Gottschalkia purinilytica: one gene and its partner. Each later gene encodes a partner of the first gene's protein in a complex. Links are inferred from orthologs where the notes say so. Each region holds a gene or a part of one and is shown on either strand. Other genes may lie near its edges. The genes, in order: dnaG and dnaB.

What was found.
Region 2: the proteins of dnaG (region 1) and dnaB are in contact, whole or in part, in a crystal structure (PDB 2R6A), measured with the Geobacillus stearothermophilus proteins. The link is inferred for Gottschalkia purinilytica from one-to-one orthologs. Residues at the interface, in WP_049624496.1 of Geobacillus stearothermophilus: Lys456, Leu457, Leu458, Pro459, Ala460, Asn463, Ala464, Leu467, Leu535, Leu536, Ile537, Ala538, Gln544, Glu545, Asp548, Tyr549, His552; in WP_033016901.1 of Geobacillus stearothermophilus: Ser13, Glu15, Ala16, Gln18, Glu91, Leu92, Asp94, Ala95, Val96, Pro97, Thr98, Ala99, Ala100, Asn101, Tyr104, Tyr105, Ile108.

The regions. Positions count from the first base shown.
Region 1 is NZ_LGSS01000003.1:96,046-104,578, reverse strand. What follows is about bases 5,590-8,533. They hold dnaG (DNA primase), read left to right. Parts: upstream 5,590-6,117; coding sequence 6,118-7,950; downstream 7,951-8,533. Other genes in these bases: rpoD (RNA polymerase sigma factor RpoD), read left to right, coding at 7,984-8,533; CLPU_RS03825 (pyruvate, water dikinase regulatory protein), read left to right, coding at 5,590-5,692. In the rest of the region: GTPase Era, read left to right, coding at 19-906; CLPU_RS16525 (YqzL family protein), read left to right, coding at 1,042-1,203; DNA repair protein RecO, read left to right, coding at 1,217-1,966; CLPU_RS03840 (DUF4342 domain-containing protein), read left to right, coding at 1,980-2,438; CLPU_RS03835 (glycine--tRNA ligase), read left to right, coding at 2,718-4,109; transcriptional regulator CcpN, read left to right, coding at 4,215-4,856; more of CLPU_RS03825, read left to right, coding at 4,871-5,589. UniProt on the Escherichia coli protein: RNA polymerase that catalyzes the synthesis of short RNA molecules used as primers for DNA polymerase during DNA replication.
Region 2 is NZ_LGSS01000023.1:8,331-18,539, reverse strand. The notes cover bases 1,308-4,286. They hold dnaB (replicative DNA helicase), read right to left. Parts: upstream 3,484-4,286; coding sequence 2,131-3,483; downstream 1,308-2,130. Other genes in these bases: CLPU_RS15220 (DHH family phosphoesterase), read right to left, coding at 4,114-4,286; rplI (50S ribosomal protein L9), read right to left, coding at 3,665-4,114; CLPU_RS15235 (FprA family A-type flavoprotein), read right to left, coding at 1,308-2,077. Also shown: CLPU_RS15240 (GNAT family N-acetyltransferase), read right to left, coding at 52-663; more of CLPU_RS15235, read right to left, coding at 857-1,307; more of CLPU_RS15220, read right to left, coding at 4,287-6,120; CLPU_RS15215 (DUF2232 domain-containing protein), read right to left, coding at 6,143-7,084; CLPU_RS15210 (MazG-like family protein), read right to left, coding at 7,096-7,419; CLPU_RS17355 (hypothetical protein), read right to left, coding at 7,586-7,732; rpsR (30S ribosomal protein S18), read right to left, coding at 7,867-8,097; CLPU_RS15200 (single-stranded DNA-binding protein), read right to left, coding at 8,112-8,549; rpsF (30S ribosomal protein S6), read right to left, coding at 8,576-8,863; CLPU_RS15190 (aminotransferase-like domain-containing protein), read right to left, coding at 8,999-10,180. UniProt on the Escherichia coli protein: The main replicative DNA helicase, it participates in initiation and elongation during chromosome replication. Travels ahead of the DNA replisome, separating dsDNA into templates for DNA synthesis.

The DNA of each region.
Region 1 (8,533 bases):
ATAAATAGGAGTGGTAAAATGGCGTATAAGTCAGGATTTGTAACTATAATAGGAAGACCAAATGTAGGGAAATCAACTTTTTTAAATAGAGTGATAGGAGAAAAAATAGCTATAATATCAGATAAACCTCAAACAACTAGAAATAAGATACAATGTGTATATACAGGAGATGACCATCAGATAGTCTTTTTAGATACACCTGGAATACATAAGCCTAAAAATAAGCTAGGACAATATATGGTAAGTGTATCAAAAGATAGTCTTAAAGAAGTAGATGTTATACTTTTATTGGTAGATGAAAGCTTAGAGATGGGACCAGGAGATAAATATATATTAGATGAAATAAAAGACATAAAAACACATAAAATATTAGCAATAAATAAAATAGATAAGCTTAAAAAAGATGAAGTTGATCAAATAGTACGTAACTATGAAGAATTTGGAGTATTTGATGAAATAGTACCAATCTCAGCTCAATTAGGTAGTGGAGTAGGCTATCTAATACAAGCGATAAAAAAACTTTTACCAGAAGGTCCTCAATACTTCCCAGAGGATATGATAACAGATCAGCCAGAAAGACTAATTATATCAGAAATAATAAGAGAGAAAGCACTACATTACTTAGAAGAAGAAATACCTCATGGAATTGCTGTAGGAATAGACATGATAAAGCAACGAGAAAATAAAGACATAGTAGATATTAATGCTACTATATATTGTGAAAGAGAGTCCCATAAAGGAATTGTAATAGGAAAAGGCGGAAGAAAGCTTAAAGGTATAGGTAAAAGTGCTAGAATCGACATAGAAAATTTACTTGGTAGTCAAATATATCTTAACTTATGGGTAAAAGTAGAAAAAAACTGGAGAGATAAAGAAAAAATAATAAAATATTTCGGATATAATTAATAATTCTACAAAAACATTTCATTCTTTGCACAAAAATAGAATAATTTGTATTGTATTAAAAATGAGATATAGACCTAGAATAATAATATGAAATAAATATTAATATAAAACAGTCTCTTACAGGAGGTAGAAAGTATGATAAAGAATGAAATGTGGAAAATGTTTGAATTGACGGGTAATATAGAAGCGTATCTTTGCTATAGAGATTGTGTTGATGATATTAAAATACACGAAAATGAAAGCAATAATTATTATAGTGTAAATCTAAGCGAGGAGTTATTTTTTCAAGGCATTTAGCTGAGGTGAAAAAATGTTAGTAAAAAGTGAAGGGGTAGTATTAAGGAACATAAATTATAGTGAGGCAGATAAAATACTTACAATATTCACTAAACAAAATGGTAAAGTTCAGGCTATAGCAAAGGGTGCTAGAAAATATAAAAATAACTTGGTAGCAAGTACCCAAACTTTTTGCTATAGCAATTTTTTAATGTATGAAGGAAAAAATTTCTATCATATAAATCAAGGAGAAGTTATAGATTCATTTTTTTCATTAAGAGAGGATTTAGAAAAACTGGCATATGCCACATATATAATAGAGCTTATTGATGCTGGAACATTAGAGGGAGAATCAAACCCAATATTATTTGATCTATTAATAAAGACTCTACAGGTTCTTACGAATATAGAAAAAGATTATAAAAATCTACTTCTAGCATTTGAATTAAAATATATAAGCTTTATTGGATATAAACCTCAACTTAAGAGATGTGTATCTTGTGAAAGTGACTTTACTAATAATATTAAGTTTAGTGTAGCTCATGGTGGAGCTTTATGTGAAAATTGTTTTAATATTGATGCAAATAGTAAAAGTATAGATTTAATAGTTTTAAATAAAATGAAAGAGTTGTTATATTTAAAACTAGACGAAATTTCAAATATAAAAATTAATAATAAAGAAGCCAATAGAATAGAATATTTATTGCTTAGATATATAACTTCTCACTTAGACAAAAAGAATTTTAAATCATTAGAATTTATAAAATCCCTAGAAGGGAAATAAAGGAGGCTATAAAATGGAAATTAGTTTAGAAAAAATAGACATGATAAGAGAAAGAACAGGAGTAAGCTATAAAACAGCGAAAGAAGTTCTTGAAAAACACAATGGAGATGTAGTTGAAGCTCTTGTGGAATTAGAAGAAAAAGGAAGTTCATGGGCTAATAATATTACTAGTAAAGGTGATGAACTTTTAGAAAGAATAAAAGAAGTATTAAAAGAAGGTAATGTTACTAAGATAACTGTAAAAAAAGATGGAGAAATAATAATGAATATACCAGTCAATGCAGGTGCAGTTGGTGTATTAATTTCTCCACTACTTGCAACTTTCGGACTTACAGCAGCTGTATTATCTAAGTGTACTATCGAAATAACAAAAAAAGATGGAGAAGTAATTAAATTAGAGGAAGTTGCAGGAAAGGCAATGGATAAAGTGAAACAGGCTGTAAAAAAAGATAACAAAGATGGTAATGAGTAGTATTGACAATATAAAAGATATCTGCTAAATTATGTACTGTAAAGTAAGAGTAAATTGAATGCTATGAGGAAAAGAGTAACTAAAATAAATTATTAAAGCGAGCTAGTGATAGTGAAAGTCTAGTATAATTTTTTTAGTGAAAGGCATTTCTGAGCATTATTATAAAGCGGACATTTTTTATGTCAAGTAGGGTGGAACCGCGGAAGTAACCTTTCGTCCCTATACGTTATGTAGGGATATTAGGTTGCTTTTTTTATTATAAAAAAAGGAGGGCATACTATGGAAAATAAAAAAACAATGGAAAAGATAGTTTCTCTTTGTAAATCAAGAGGATTTATTTTCCCTGGGTCAGATATATATGGAGGATTAGCCAACACATGGGATTATGGCCCATTAGGAGTAGAACTTAAGAATAATGTAAAAAAAGCATGGTGGAAAAAATTTATTCAAGAGTCTGTACATAACGTAGGACTAGACTCTGCTATACTAATGAATCCACAAGTTTGGGTAGCATCAGGACATATAGGAGGATTTAATGATCCACTTATGGACTGTAAAAAATGTAAATCAAGATTTAGAGCAGATCACCTTATAGAAGGTTATATGAAAGAAAACAATAAAGAGGATGTAGTTGTAGATAGCTGGTCTAATGAGCAAATGGAAGACTATATAAGAGAAAACTCAATAAAATGTCCAGAATGTGGTGAGCTAGATTATACAAACATAAGACAATTTAACTTAATGTTTAAAACATTTCAAGGTGTTACGGAAGACTCACAAGCTGAAATATATTTAAGACCTGAAACAGCTCAAGGAATATTTGTTAACTTCAAACAAATAGCAAGAACATCGAGAAAAAAGATTCCTTTTGGAATAGGTCAGATAGGTAAGTCGTTTAGAAATGAAATTACTCCTGGTAACTTTATATTTAGAACTAGAGAGTTTGAACAAATGGAGTTAGAATTTTTCTGTAAACCAGGGGAAGATTTAGAATGGTTTAAGTATTGGAAAGATTTTTGTAAAAACTGGCTACTTGACTTGAAAATAAATGAAGAGAACTTAAAATTAAGAGATCATGAAGAAGAAGAGTTATCACATTATAGTAATGCTACTACAGATATTGAATATAATTTTCCATTTGGATGGGGAGAATTATGGGGTATATCAGATAGAACTGACTTTGACTTAAAAAGACATATGGAGACATCAGGAGAGGATTTAAGCTATACTGATCCAGTTACTAATGAAAAATATGTACCTTACTGTATTGAACCATCATTAGGAGCTGATAGAGTTACTCTTGCATTCTTAACAGAAGCATATACAGAAGAAAAGCTAGAAGATGGAACTGAGAGAATTGTATTAAAACTTCATCCAGCTCTATCACCATTTAAAGCTGCAGTATTTCCTTTAACTAAAAAACTAAGTGAACCAGCTATGGAATTATATAATGAATTAACTAAAAAGTTTATGATAGACTATGATGAAGCAGGTAGTATAGGAAAAAGATATAGAAGACATGATGAAATAGGAACACCTTTCTGTATAACATTTGATTATGATTCACTAGAAGATAACTGTGTAACTATAAGAGATAGAGATACTATGGAGCAACAAAGGGTAAAGATAGAAGATTTAGAGAGAATAATAAATGAAAAAATAGAGTTTTAGTTGTATTAAGGGAGTCAAATAATATTTATTATTTGTAGACTCCCTTTTATAGATTTATTTAAATGTTTTTGATACAATAGGATTAGAAGAATATCCCAAGGAAGGGTGAGAACTATTCAGTTTACGGATAGACAAGAAAAAATAATAAATATAGTTAAAGATAATCAGCCTATAACGGGAGAAGAAATAGCCAGGAAGCTAAAGTTAACTAGAGCTACTCTTAGGCCTGACTTAGCTATACTTACTATGGTAGGTATGCTAGATGCAAGACCTAAAGTAGGATATTTATATAGTGGAAAAGAGATAGAAAGTATATTTGCACAACAGTTAAAAAGTTTGAAAGTAGCTGACATAAAGTCAGTTCCCATAGTAGTTGAAGAACAAACAACAGTATATGATGCTATAGTAACAATGTTTTTAGAAAATGTAGGTACTATATATGTTACATCAAATGGATATTTTACAGGAGTGGTTTCTAGAAAAGATTTTCTTAAGAGTGCTATAGGGGGAATAGATGTAAATAAAATACCTGTAGCAGTTATAATGACTAGAATGCCAAATATAATAACCGTTACATCAGAAGAAAGTATATTAGATGCTGCCACAAAGATAATAGAACATGAAATTGATAGTGTTCCTGTCATTGAAGAGGTAAATGAAGACGATATGAAATTATATAAAGTTATAGGGAAGATATCTAAAACGAATATTGTAAGAGTATTTGTTGACTTGTGCAAAAACATTTAGGAGGTAATAACCGTATGCAAAAAAGTACCATAGTATATGTACTATCAGATTCTATAGGAGAAACTGGTGAACAAGTAGCTAAGGCAGCTATAAGTCAATTTAATTCAGGTAGATATGAGACAAGAAGATTTCCTTATATAACAGACGAAGAACAAATAGTTGAAATACTAGATGAGGCTAAAGAAGAACGTTGTATGATAGTGTATACTCTAGTTATCGATGAACTTAGAAACTTTTTAGAGGAAAGAGCCAAAAAATATAATATTCCTACAGTAGATCTTATGACACCTATACTAGATGCACTAAAACAAGTTGTAGGATTTGAGCCAAAAAGAGAAGCTGGAATTATTAGGAAATTAGATGAAAAATATTTTAAAAAAGTAGAAGCAGTAGAATTTGCAGTTAAATATGATGATGGCAAAGATACTAGAGGAATTAAGAAGGCTGATATTGTATTATTAGGAATATCTAGAACTTCTAAAACTCCTTTAAGCATGTACTTAGCTCATAAAAATCTAAAAGTTGCAAATGTGCCTTTAGTTCCTGAGATTCCACCACCAGATGAGATATTTGAAGTGGATCCTCAAAAAATTATCGGACTTACAGCTAATCCTATAAAGCTTAATGAAATAAGACAAGAAAGACTAAAAACATTAGGACTAAGTGACAATGCAAACTATGCGAGTATAGATAGAATAATTAGAGAAATAGAGTATTCAGAAAGTTTAATGAAAAGATTAGGATGTCCAGTTATAGATGTTTCGAATAAAGCAGTAGAAGAAACAGCAGGTATAATACTTGAAATGACTAGACATAATAGTAATATAAACATATAAAAAAGAGTGTTGATATCAACACTCTTTTCATTTTAATAAAAATAGTTAAAATATTTAACACAAAAAGAATAAATATAGAGGAATATAATTGTAATTATGGTATATATATACCATAGAAAAATTTTTATATATAAAAAAATATAACTGCACAATAGTGATAAAATGTTAAGAATAATTAATATCTAAAAATTTGACAAAAAAAGAGGAAAAAGAGAGAAAAATGACGAAAACTATAAAAAAGAGATAAAATGGTTTTTGACAATATCTATAATTAGTATATACTAAATAGGTATTTATAACACAATAAAGTAAAAATTACAAGTATTTAATGTTAAGGAATATTAATATAAATAATATTTCTTAAACAATTTAGAAGGAAAAAGAAGTTTTTTGACGAATATGATAATTTGAAAAAGGTGATATATATGCCTTATCCTTATAACGATGATATTATAAGAGAGGTTAGAGAAAGTAATGATATTGTCGATATTATATCGCAATATGTACAACTAAAGAGGACAGGCTCAAACTATAAAGGTTTATGTCCTTTTCATAATGAAAAAACACCTTCATTTGTAGTATCACCTATAAAACAGATGTTTCATTGCTTTGGATGCGGAGAAGGTGGAGATGTTATAACTTTCATTATGAAATATCAAAACTTAGATTTTGTAGAATCTTTAAAAATTTTAGCAGATAGAGCAAATATAATTTTAGAAGATAAAACTAAAAATATGAATATAGAATTAGAAAAAACAAAAAATAGACTATATGAAATAAATAGAGAAGCGGCAATATATTTTTATAAAAACTTGTTCAATAATGGCAATGCTTTCAAATATCTTTTAAATAGAGGTATAAATGAAGAAACTATAAAAAAATTTGGAATAGGATATTCACCAGATAGTTGGAATGGACTTCTATACTATTTAAAAGGGAAAAACTACAGTGAAGATGAATTAGAGAAAGCAGGATTAATTATAAAACATAGAGATGGAACAAGATATTATGATAGATTCAGAAATAGAATAATGTTTCCTATAATGAGTACTAATAAAAAGGTTATAGGATTTGGAGGAAGAACAATTGATATTAACTCACAGCCTAAGTATTTAAATTCACCAGAGACACTTGTATTTTCCAAAGGAATTAATTTATATGGATTAAATATAGCAAAAGAATATATTAGAGGACAAAAAATAATTTTAGTAGAAGGATATATGGATGTAATATCTTTATATAGAAATGGAATAAACTATTGTGTAGCTTCTCTTGGAACTGCTTTGACTACAAATCAAGTTAAATTATTAAAAAGGTACAATGCACAAGTATACACATGCTATGATTGTGATGAAGCAGGTATGAAAGCAACAGATAAAGCACTTGATATACTTAAGGAGGAAGGAATAAATCCTAAAGTTATAATGCTAGGAGAAGGAATGGATCCAGATGAGTATATAAAAATTTATGGATCAAATGAATTTAAAAAAAGGATAGATAATGCCTTAAGTTATATGGATTTTAAAATTCAAAGAATAAAATTAAAGTATAATATTTCTACTACAGAAGGGAAAATTGATTTTACTAAGAATATTGCTAAGTTACTAAAGCAATTTAAAAGCCCCATAGAACTAGATGCATATATAAAAAAAGTATCAGAAGATACTAATATATCTATAGAAGCCATAAAAAAAGAAGTTTTTAATAAAGAGGATAATAGCACAGATTTAGAAGTTAAGAGCAAGTATATAAAAAGTGGTTATAGGTATAATAATAAAGAAAATATTAAACCAGTAGAGTATTTACAGGAACCAGGACATTTAATAGCTGAAAAAGAACTGCTGAAGCTTATATTAAATGATAAAAATATATACCTTAATATTAAAGATAATATTAGTCCGAGAGATTTCTTAAATTCTAGTTATAAAAAAATAGCTGAAACCGTATATAAAATATTTGAAGAAAATATTGATATAGATATTAATGAGCTTTCTAATAATTTTGATCAAATTGAGAAAAATATGCTTAACGAATTGTTTGATGAAACTACTCAAATGAATCAAAGTGAAAAAATGAAGGCAGCAGATGATTATGTTAAAAAAATTAATTATTATAAAATAAATATAAAAAGAAGTGAAATAAAAAAACAACTTAAACTATTTGAAAATAAGAAAGATAAGACAGAAGGAGATGTTGAAACATTCAAGGAGCTATGTTTAGAATTAATCAAAATAGATCAACAACTAAAGACAAACTAATATTTTTTCTTTTGAAAGGAGGGAAATGGTATCATGAGTAATTTTGATAAGCCAAAAGATAACGTTATAGGATCAGTTAAGGAATTAATAAATAAAGGGAAAAAGCAGGGAGTGCTTTCATATAAGGAAATAGTAGATACGCTAGAGGATATGGATCTAGATACAGATCAAATAGACGAAATATATCAAAACTTAGAAGATATGGGAATAGACGTAGTAGGCGATAAAGAGGCTGATGATATCTTAATACCAAAAGAAGTAGATGATGAAATAATAGATATATCAAAAGAGGATCTATCTGTTCCAAAAGGAATAAGTGTAGATGATCCTGTAAGGATGTATTTAAAAGAAATAGGCAAGGTACCATTACTAAGTGCAGAAGAAGAAACAGAGTTAGCTAAAAGAATGGAGCAAGGAGATGAAGAGGCTAAAAGAAGACTTGCAGAAGCTAACTTAAGGCTAGTAGTTAGTATAGCTAAAAGATATGTTGGTAGAGGAATGTTATTCCTTGACTTAATTCAAGAAGGAAACTTAGGACTTATTAAAGCCGTTGAAAAGTTTAATTATAGAAAAGGATTTAAAT
Region 2 (10,209 bases), on another replicon or contig:
TCAATATATACATATTTTTCAAAGAAGTTATTAACATATCCACAAAGATATTCACATGTGAATCTGTGTGGATATATTTTTGTTATGTAATTTTTTCGAAATTTTCATCTTATAGTAATATTCATATATTTGATTGTTCTCCACTATAAAGTTATCTCTAAGTTCTATAATTTCCTTACTATTTATATCTATATGTGGATTTTTCATTTCCATTATGTATTCATTAATTTTTTTAAATCCACATTTTTCATAGCATCTTATAGCTCTCTTATTATGTTTTGCAACATCTAGATACATAGTTCTCATTTTCATAACATTAAAATAGTAATCTAACATAGCTAATATAGTATCTGTTCCATAACCCTTATTTATATAGTTATAGTCAAAGGTTATACCCAGTGTTGAGCTTTTATTAAGTTTCTTAATATTTTTTATAGCAACGTATCCTATTATTATTTCATTTTCATTAATAACTATAAAATTCTTAGAAGTTTTTTCAGAAGTTTTTATATCAAACCACTTTTTAACCTCTCTATCATTTAAGTCTGGAAAGTTGTAATCTTCAAAAAGCAAACTTTGATATTTTCCCCAATTTTTCATTTTGAAAACGTGTTCTAGTTTTAAAGGTAGTATTTTTACTCTATGTCCCTTTATAACATCCATCTTTTTCCCCCTTGATATTTTTACATATACTATATTTATGCCCATTAATAATTGCTATAAATTTGTTTATTAATAATAGATATAATTTTATCGTCACTAGTATTTATCTAAAAAATAGTAAATTTAAAATCATATTTATATAAAAATTACTTCATACAATGTATGAAGTAATTTTTAACAAAAGTTCATTATTTTATTTCTTTTTAAGTGAATTTTCTAATATCTTTTCACCAAATTTCTTTCCAAAATCTATGCATTTATCTTTAGTCTCTTCCTTAGGTACAAATACTTCTTTAAATCCATTCATATCTACCTTAAGTTTAAGACTTTTTAATACATTTTCAATGATGCCTACAGCTTCTCCACTCCATCCATAAGATCCAAATGCTCCTCCTGGTTTACCTCTATTTGTAACAGGATTTATAACACTAAACATTTTATATACAGGTAAGAGAGTATTTTGATTTATAGTTGTTGATCCTATTAGTATTCCCTCACTCTTTTCTACTTTTTCTTCAAGATCACTTAGGTCTATACTTTCGATATCTACAACTTCTACATCTACATCTCCTGCTTCTTTTATACCTTCTGCTATATATTTTGCTATCTTACCTGTATTTCCATAGGCAGACACGTATGCCACAAGTGCCATTGGTCTTTGTGGTTTCAGACTAATAGCTTCTTCTGCTAAAGTCTTTGATAGTTCAACATATTTTCTCCAGTTATCTCTTAATACAGGTCCATGACCAGGACATATAATGTCTATATCTAAATCTTTTATTTTATCTATAGCTTTTAACATATAGCTACTATAAGGCTTTAATATAACATTAAAGTAATATCTAAAAGCATCATCAAAATCTCCAACTAAATCATCAAATATTCTCTCGTCGCAATAATGACAACCAAATGAGTCACAAGTAAATAATATTTTATCTTCTTCTAAAAAAGTATACATACTATCAGGCCAATGTAAGAATGGAGCTGATATGAATCTTAATGTTTTATTTCCTAAATCTAACGTATCCCCATCTTTAACTACAATATGTTTAAATTCACTATTTAACATGTCTTTTAAAAACCTTATTCCTGGTACAGTTGATACTATAGTAGCATTTGGTGCTAATTCTAATAAATATTTAAGGTTGCTTGCATGATCTGGTTCTGTATGATTCAATATTATATATTCTATTTCTTCTGGATCTACTACTTTCTTTATTTTTTCTATATAATCATCTCTATAAGTTTCTTTAGCTGTTTCTATTATAGTTTTCTTATCTGCATCTATAAAGTATGAATTATAAGTTGTTCCATACTTTGTTTCCATAACTACATCAAACACAGTTAAAGTTGGATCAAGTATACCTATCCACTTAATTCCTTCTTTAACATCTAATATCTTATCATTTCTCATTTTTTGCCTCCTACTGCTTTAAAGTATTTATATGAAATAAGGACAATAGCTTACTACTCTTGTCTATATTTTTCCATATTCAAAAACTTAGTATATTGCCCCATAAATACTAACTCTACAGTTCCAATAGGCCCATTACGATGTTTTGCTATTATAACTTCTCCTATGTTCTTCTTTTCTGTATCAGGGTTATAATATTCATCCCTATAAAGAAATACTACTATATCAGCATCCTGTTCTATGGCTCCAGATTCACGTAAGTCTGATAGTATAGGTCTATGATCAGATCTTAATTCTGGAGCACGTGAAAGCTGAGATAATGCTACCACAGGGCAATCCATTTCTTTAGCAAGTCCCTTTAATCCCCTAGATATATTTGATATCTCTTGTTGTCTATTTTCTGTTCTTCCATCTCCAGACATTAGCTGTAAGTAATCTATCATAACTAAGTCTAGTCCTTTTTCTATTTTTAATTTTCTACACTTTGCTTTTAGTTCCATTAAAGTTATTCCTGGTGTATCATCTATATATATTTTAGCTTGAGCTAAAGGTCCCATTGCACTTACTAATTTAGGCCATTCATTTTCATCTAAATTTCCATTTATTATTTTCTGAAGTTCAACATGAGATTCTGCACTTAGCATACGTTGAACTAGCTGGTCTTTAGACATCTCAAGACTAAATATAGCAACTGACCCATTTCCTTTTAACGCAGCATTTAAAGCTAAATTTAAAGAAAAAGCAGTTTTACCCATAGCTGGTCTTGCTGCTACTAATATTAAATCTGACTTTTGTAATCCTGATGTTTTACCATCTAGATCCACAAATCCTGTAGTAAGTCCAGTTATTCCACCTTTATTTTGAGATAATTGCTCTATTTTAGTAAAGCTTTCTAATAACACACTTCTTATAGGCTCTAGTCCTTCTTGATTCCTTTTTTGTGTTATATCAAATATTTTCTTTTCTGCTAAATCTATTATCTGATTAATATCTTCATCTGCTTTGTAGCCCTTACTTATAATTTCATTTGAAGCTTTTATTAGTTTTCTAAGTATAGATTTTTCTTCTACTATCTCACAGTAATATTTAATATTAGCAGTAGTAGAAACACCTTCTGATAGAGTCGCTAGATATACTGTACCTCCAATTGCCTCAAGGGTATCTCTTCTCTTTAATTCTTCTGATAAAGTTATCAAATCAACTGGCTCGTCCTTTGTAAATATATCTATAATAGATTCATATATTTCTTTATGAGCTTCTTTATAGAAATCATCAGGTTTTAATATTTCTGTCCCAGTTACTATTGCTTCTCTATCTAAGATCATAGATCCTAATACTGACTGTTCAGCTTCTATACTGTGTGGAGGTATTTTACCTAAAGTTTCAATATCTGTTTCTGTTGACAATTATAGCACCTCCCAAATTTTAAAATATACCGAACATAGAAATACAAGATACTGTAGCTTAATACTATTATTATATAAAGCATAAGGTATCTTGTACACTCTTTAAAGTATATTTATATTATTTCCACATATGGTATAATTAAACTTTCCAAAAATACTCTATCTAAAACTTTAATCAATATTATTGTTCAGTAACATGAATCTTTAACTTAGCTAATACTGATGGACATACTTTTACCTCTGCAATTGTTGTACCTGCTGTTTTAATATTTCCACCTTCTATATCAATTTTCCTTTTATCTACTTTTATATTATGTTGTTTTTGTAGTTGTTCTGCAATATCTTTAGTTGTTATAGAACCAAATAACTTACCATTATCTCCAACTTTAGTTTTTATTTCTACTTTAACATTTGATATTTTCTCTGCTAGTGCTTTAGCTTCTTTTAAATCTTCTTCTTCTTTGAATTTTTGAGATTCTTTTTTATCTTTTAGTTCTTTTAAATTAGAACTAGTAGCTTCTACCGCTAAATTTCTAGGAAATAAAAAGTTTCTAGCATAACCATCTTTAGAATTCACTACATCTCCTTTTTTACCTAATCCCTTAACATCTTGTAATAAAATAACCTTCATTACTCATCACCTTCCTTAAGATATTCTATTATAGCTTCTTCTAACATGTTCTCAGCTTCATCTAGGCTAATATCTTTAAGTTGAGCTCCAGCAGAAGTCATATGACCTCCACCACCAAGCTTTTCTAATATAAGCTGTACACTTAATTCTCCTAAAGATCTTCCACTTATATGAATTTTATCATCTAAAATACATAATACAAAGGATGCTATTATTCCTTCTATATTTAATAATTCATCTGCTGATTGAGCAGCTATGAGTATTGAACTATTAGTATCTTTATCTAGCCTAGAAATAGCTATTTTATCTTTTATTATATTAGCATTTCTTATAACTTCTGCTCTTAATTTGAAGTCCTCTAGATCATCCCTAAAGAGTTGTCTGACTTCAGTTGTATCAGCTCCTGCTCTACGTAAAAATGAAGCAGCTTCAAATGTTCTTACTCCAGTCTTTAATGCAAAGTTCTTAGTATCTAAATTAATTCCTGCAAGCAATGCCTCTGCTTCAAATTTCGTTATATCAATTTTATCATTTATATAATATAATATCTCAGTAACTAATTCACATGTTGAGGAAGCATATGGCTCTAAATAGATTAATACAGGTTCTTCTATAAATTCAGCTCCTCTTCTATGATGATCTATTACTACAACTTGTTCTATTATTTCTAATAATTGAGGAGCTTCTGTATTTTGGGGTCTATGGGTATCAACCACTATACATAAAGAGTTCTCGTTTGCAAGTACTTTAGCTTGTTCTGGCATTATTATATCTTCTAAGTATTCTGGATGTTCTCTCTTAAGTTTTTCATATATTTTCTTTATAGATGTATTTACCCCACCTAGCACTATATAACATTTTTTCTTTCTAGTTTTAACCACTCTATAGATACCCATTGCAGCTCCAAAACTATCCATGTCAGGAATCTTATGACCCATTATAAACACCTTTTCAGACTGATCTATAAGCTCTCTTAAAGCATGTGCAATGACTCTAGCTTTTACTTTTGTCCTTTTTTCTACAGCTTTACTTTTTCCACCGTAAAAGCTTAATTTATCTATGTCTTTTATAACAGCCTGATCTCCACCTCTACCTAAGGCTATATCTATAGCACCTTTAGCATATTCGTAAGTTTCAGCAATAGACTTTCCGTTTACTCCTACTCCCATACTTAAAGTGACTGGTATCTTGTTCCCTAAATCTAACTCTCTGGTTTCATCTAATATATAGAACTTTCTATTTTCTAAAAAGCTTAAAAATCTATTTTCAAAAGCTATCAAGTATTTATCGTTATCTGTTTTTCTAACGAATCCATTAAGTCTTGATGCTAGTGTATTTAGCTTTTTGTCTATCTCTGCTAATATTAATGGTCTAATAGATTCATCAGTAGTCGTTATTACTTCTTCATAGTTATCAATATGAGTTAAACAAATATTAGTTTTTTCATTATTATATTTTGTTTTAATATTGTATAATTCTGTATTGTCTATCCAATAAAGCATTATCGTATATTTTCTTTTATTTTCTAAAGCATTAGAAATATCTACTATATTATATAATACATCGTAATTTTTCTCTTTAAATGTTACCTTTATAATAGAACTTTCATTTTCTATCTTTATATCATCTACATCTAAATTTGGAATTATATCACTTATATTTTTATCTAATACATCTAGAAACTCAGTCATTTCTAAAAACTTTGGATTATACCAATTTATAGTTCCATCTAGTTTTAGCATTACAAGCGGTATAGGCATATTGTTTATGGCATATTTCGTAACAGAATCTATCTCACTTGTTAATCCTTCTATATACTTTGTCCATTCTACTCTCCTTAAGTGTAAGTTTTTCCAATGATAATATATCAAGTATCCTAGTACTAAGAGTCCAAATATAGCAATTCTAGGCTCATATATAGCTATAATCCCTATGAGTATTCCTATTATCCAAAGATATACCTTTGAATCAGGAGTAAGAAATTTAAATAATTTTTTATTGGTCATAACTATCCTCCTAAGGATTTTCTTAAGCCTTCTTAAGCTTTCTAAAGTCAAAAAATACATCTAGAAGTCCAACTATAGCAACTATTATACTAGAAAATACATTTATTACTATGAGAACTAATAATATATACTTTATTACTTTACTCATATTACTTTTATTAAGTATATACGTAGTTAATGAAAGTCCTTGTACGAAAAGTCCTAAGAATATTAGTATAATAATATTCATGAATATACCTTCATAGTATAAAAACTCAAAATATATTGTAATAGAAGATAATAAAAGCAATATTATTACTCCTACAATAAAATTGTCTGGAAGCTTAAAGTACATAAATTTAGGAACATATACATCTTTTATTTGTTTTTTGTTAATTAGATGAGTAGAAATTAAGTAACTTATATAAGTAACAAATACAGAAGTTAAAATCATAAATGATGGTATAACTATAAGTATATAGCTAACCACATCCTCTAAAATCATAGAGGCCTGAGATATTTCATAATTAGATAATCCACTATTTTTAAGTGATTGAACTTGCATCGTTACACTCTCTTTTATAGCTTTACTAAATTCACCTATAATATCATAATTTATAAGCTCTTTTGATAAAATCACATAGAGAGCAATACATACTAAATATACTATACTTCCTACAGCTATAGTCTTAGTAGCTGTCTTTTCTTTACTTATCATATAGGTTAACGCTATCCCTAATAATCCATAGCAAGTAAATATATACAATCCATCTAAGTAACTCGATGAAAATCCTGCTATTATACTTGATGTAACAATTGATAATAATGTATACTTCATTCCTTGCTTTACACCAAGAACTATATGAAGCACAGGATAAAAAATTAAAATAAGTGGTGAAACATACAGTCCTAATATAGTTAGCATTGAAGTTATTATGATAGTAATTATTAACTCTATAGCAGAATTTGATTTATTTTTATCCAAACTTTTCACCTCTATCTTCTACTTTTAAAATGTTGTAATAGGTTTCCTAAATCTCCATACCATTTTTCTATATTATGTTCCTCAATCATACCAAGCTTAGCTTTGTCTTCTATTTTAGCATCTATACTTTCAAAAGAAAGTCCCAATCTTTTACCTAACAAATATGTAACTAATATTATATTTGATATTATATCTAATACTACCTCTTGGCTATTCTGAACTCCTTTTACAAATATTTCATAAAGTGAGGCAATAGCAGTTAAAAGCTCACTTTTTAGCCACTCAATTATTTTTACATTTCTTGTTATATCTATACTCTTTTTATTTGTTGACATTAGTAATCCCCCTTTTTTTAACCCTATATATCATTATAACAAATTATATATTTTATCTTAATTATTTTATTCATTTGTATATTTTAAAAACTCACTAGTGTTGAAATAATGTTGTCTTACTTCATACAAAGTAGAATTATACAAGTTTTTAGATAACCAACATAATTCATTTATTAAATTCATTTTGGTTCAATCTAAGTCTATTAACAGTTGTTAGATACATTATTTCATCATCCTTAAGAATATTTATTATATATACAATAATGTCATATACTAAGGTGTTTTTCAATACTTGCCTATCGCCAAATGTCAATTCATCCCCCATCTAAAGAGGTGGGAGTATTCTTGACATAAAAATGATAAGAGATAAATTAAAAAATAGGAAGAGTATCTTACATAGTATACTCTTCCTATTTTTCAATTTATATTCAAGATATATTCGTTCTACTAGTCTGCTGTATATGGTAAGATTGCAATTTGTCTTGCTCTCTTGATAGCTGTAGTTAATTGACGTTGATGTATTGCACAGTTACCTGAAATTCTTCTTGGAAGAATCTTTCCTCTTTCAGTTACATACTTCTTAAGCTTATTTACATCTTTGTAGCTAATTTCTTGTCCTTTATCAGCACAAAAGCTACAAACTCTTTTTCTAGTTCTGAATTTTCTTCCTCCAGCCATTCCTAACCCTCCTTCTAGAATGGAATATCATCGTCATCTACTGGATGAAAACCATCTGTAGTTATAAAATCATTCGATTGTGTAGATCTATCTGTATTTCCTGATTTATTGTCTCCCCAATCAAGAAATTGTACTCTATCTGCAACAACTTCAGTTATATATCTTTTAGATCCGTCAGCCGCATCATAACTTCTTGACTGTATTCTTCCTTGAATAGCAACTAACCTTCCCTTACCTAAGTAATTAGCACAGTTCTCTCCTTGTTTCCCCCATACTACTATGTTTATAAAATCAGCAGTAGGTTGACCTTTACTTTCCATTTCTTGCTTTTTCTCTCTAGACAATTCTTTGTCAATTGCTATAGAAAAAGTTGATACTGCTGTACCTCCATTAGGCAAATATCTAAGTTCTGGGTCTCTTGTTAATCTTCCAATTAAAACTACACTATTCAAAAAAAACACCCCCGTAACGGCCGATATTATTTTTCTTCTTCTCTAACGATCATGTGTCTTATAACACCATCAGTTATCTTACAGATTCTGTCAAGTTCCTTAACAATCTCTCCGTTTGATTCAAATTTTAATAATGTATAGTATCCTTCTTTATAATCATCGATTTCATAAGCAAGCTTTCTGCTTCCCCAGTCATCTATGTTTGAAAGAGATCCTTCTCCTTCTATGATACTTTTTAATCTGTCGATTACATTATTTCTTGTTTCTTCTGCCATATCTGGCGCAAAAATAAATACTCCTTCGTATTTTTTCATATCGTTCACCTCCTTTTGGACTTAACGGCTCTATTTATATATAGAGCAAGGAATACATTACATCATAGTATTATATCATTTAATTTTTATTTTGGCAATCATAGTATTGACATTTTCCAAAATTTTAATATATTTTTACAACATTTCTTTTATAGCCTTAGCTAATCTCTTAATTCCTTCTACTATCCTATCTTCATTCATATTTGAATAGTTAAGTCTGAAATTATTAAACTTACCTCCATTTGGATAGAATGGATCACCAGGAACAAATGCTACATTATTATCTATAGCTTTTATCGCTAAATCTCTGCTGTTTATATGTTCAGGTAGTTCTACCCAAGTAAATAGACCACCTTCTGGATAAGTAAACTTAACTTCATCTGGAAATTCTTCTTTCATGGTCTTCATCATTATATCTCTTCTTCTTCTATACACACTTTTTATTTTTTCTACATGCTTATCTAAATCATACTTATTTATAAACTTAGAAAGTTCCATTTGAGAGATGGTACTTGCCTGTAAATCTGAACTCTGTTTTACCAAAATAAATTTTGATAAAATTTCTTCACTAGCACACGTCCACGCTAATCTAAATCCAGGACAAAATGTTTTTGAAAATGTTCCTAAAAAAACAACTCTACCCTCTACATCGAAAGATTTAACAGAAGGTGGTATTTCACCTTCGAATCTCAACTCTCCATAAGGATTATCTTCTATTATTATAAGATCATATTTATTAGCAATTTCGATTAGACCTTTCCTTCTTTCTATCGACCATGTTCTTCCTGTTGGATTTTGAAAATCAGGTACTACATATATAAGTTTTATCTTATCTGTGGTTTTTACTATTTCTTCAAGTTCTGATATTATCATACCTTCATCATCTGTAGGAACCTCTATAAATTTAGCTTCATAAGCTTTGAATGCATTTATTGCTCCTAAATAACTAGGATTCTCACATAAAACTACATCATCAGGATCTAGAAAAATCTTACCTGCAAAGTCAAGACCTTGTTGTGATCCATTAGTGATAAGAATATTATCTGCATTAGTATTTATTCCAAACTTAGTCATTCTCTCAGTTATTTGTTTTCTAAGAGGTAAATATCCTTCAGTTGTAGCATATTGCAACGCCTTCTCCCCATGTTCTTCCAACACTTCTCTACTTATTTCTTTTATAGCGTCTATTGGAAATAATTCTGGAGCTGGAAGTCCTCCTGCAAATGAAATAACCTCAGCTTTTTGTGTAAGCTTTAATATCTCACGAATTTCTGAAGCTCTTATCCCTTTCATACGATTTGCATATTTTAGTGTCACTTAGACACGCCCCCTTCAGTCTTTAAAAA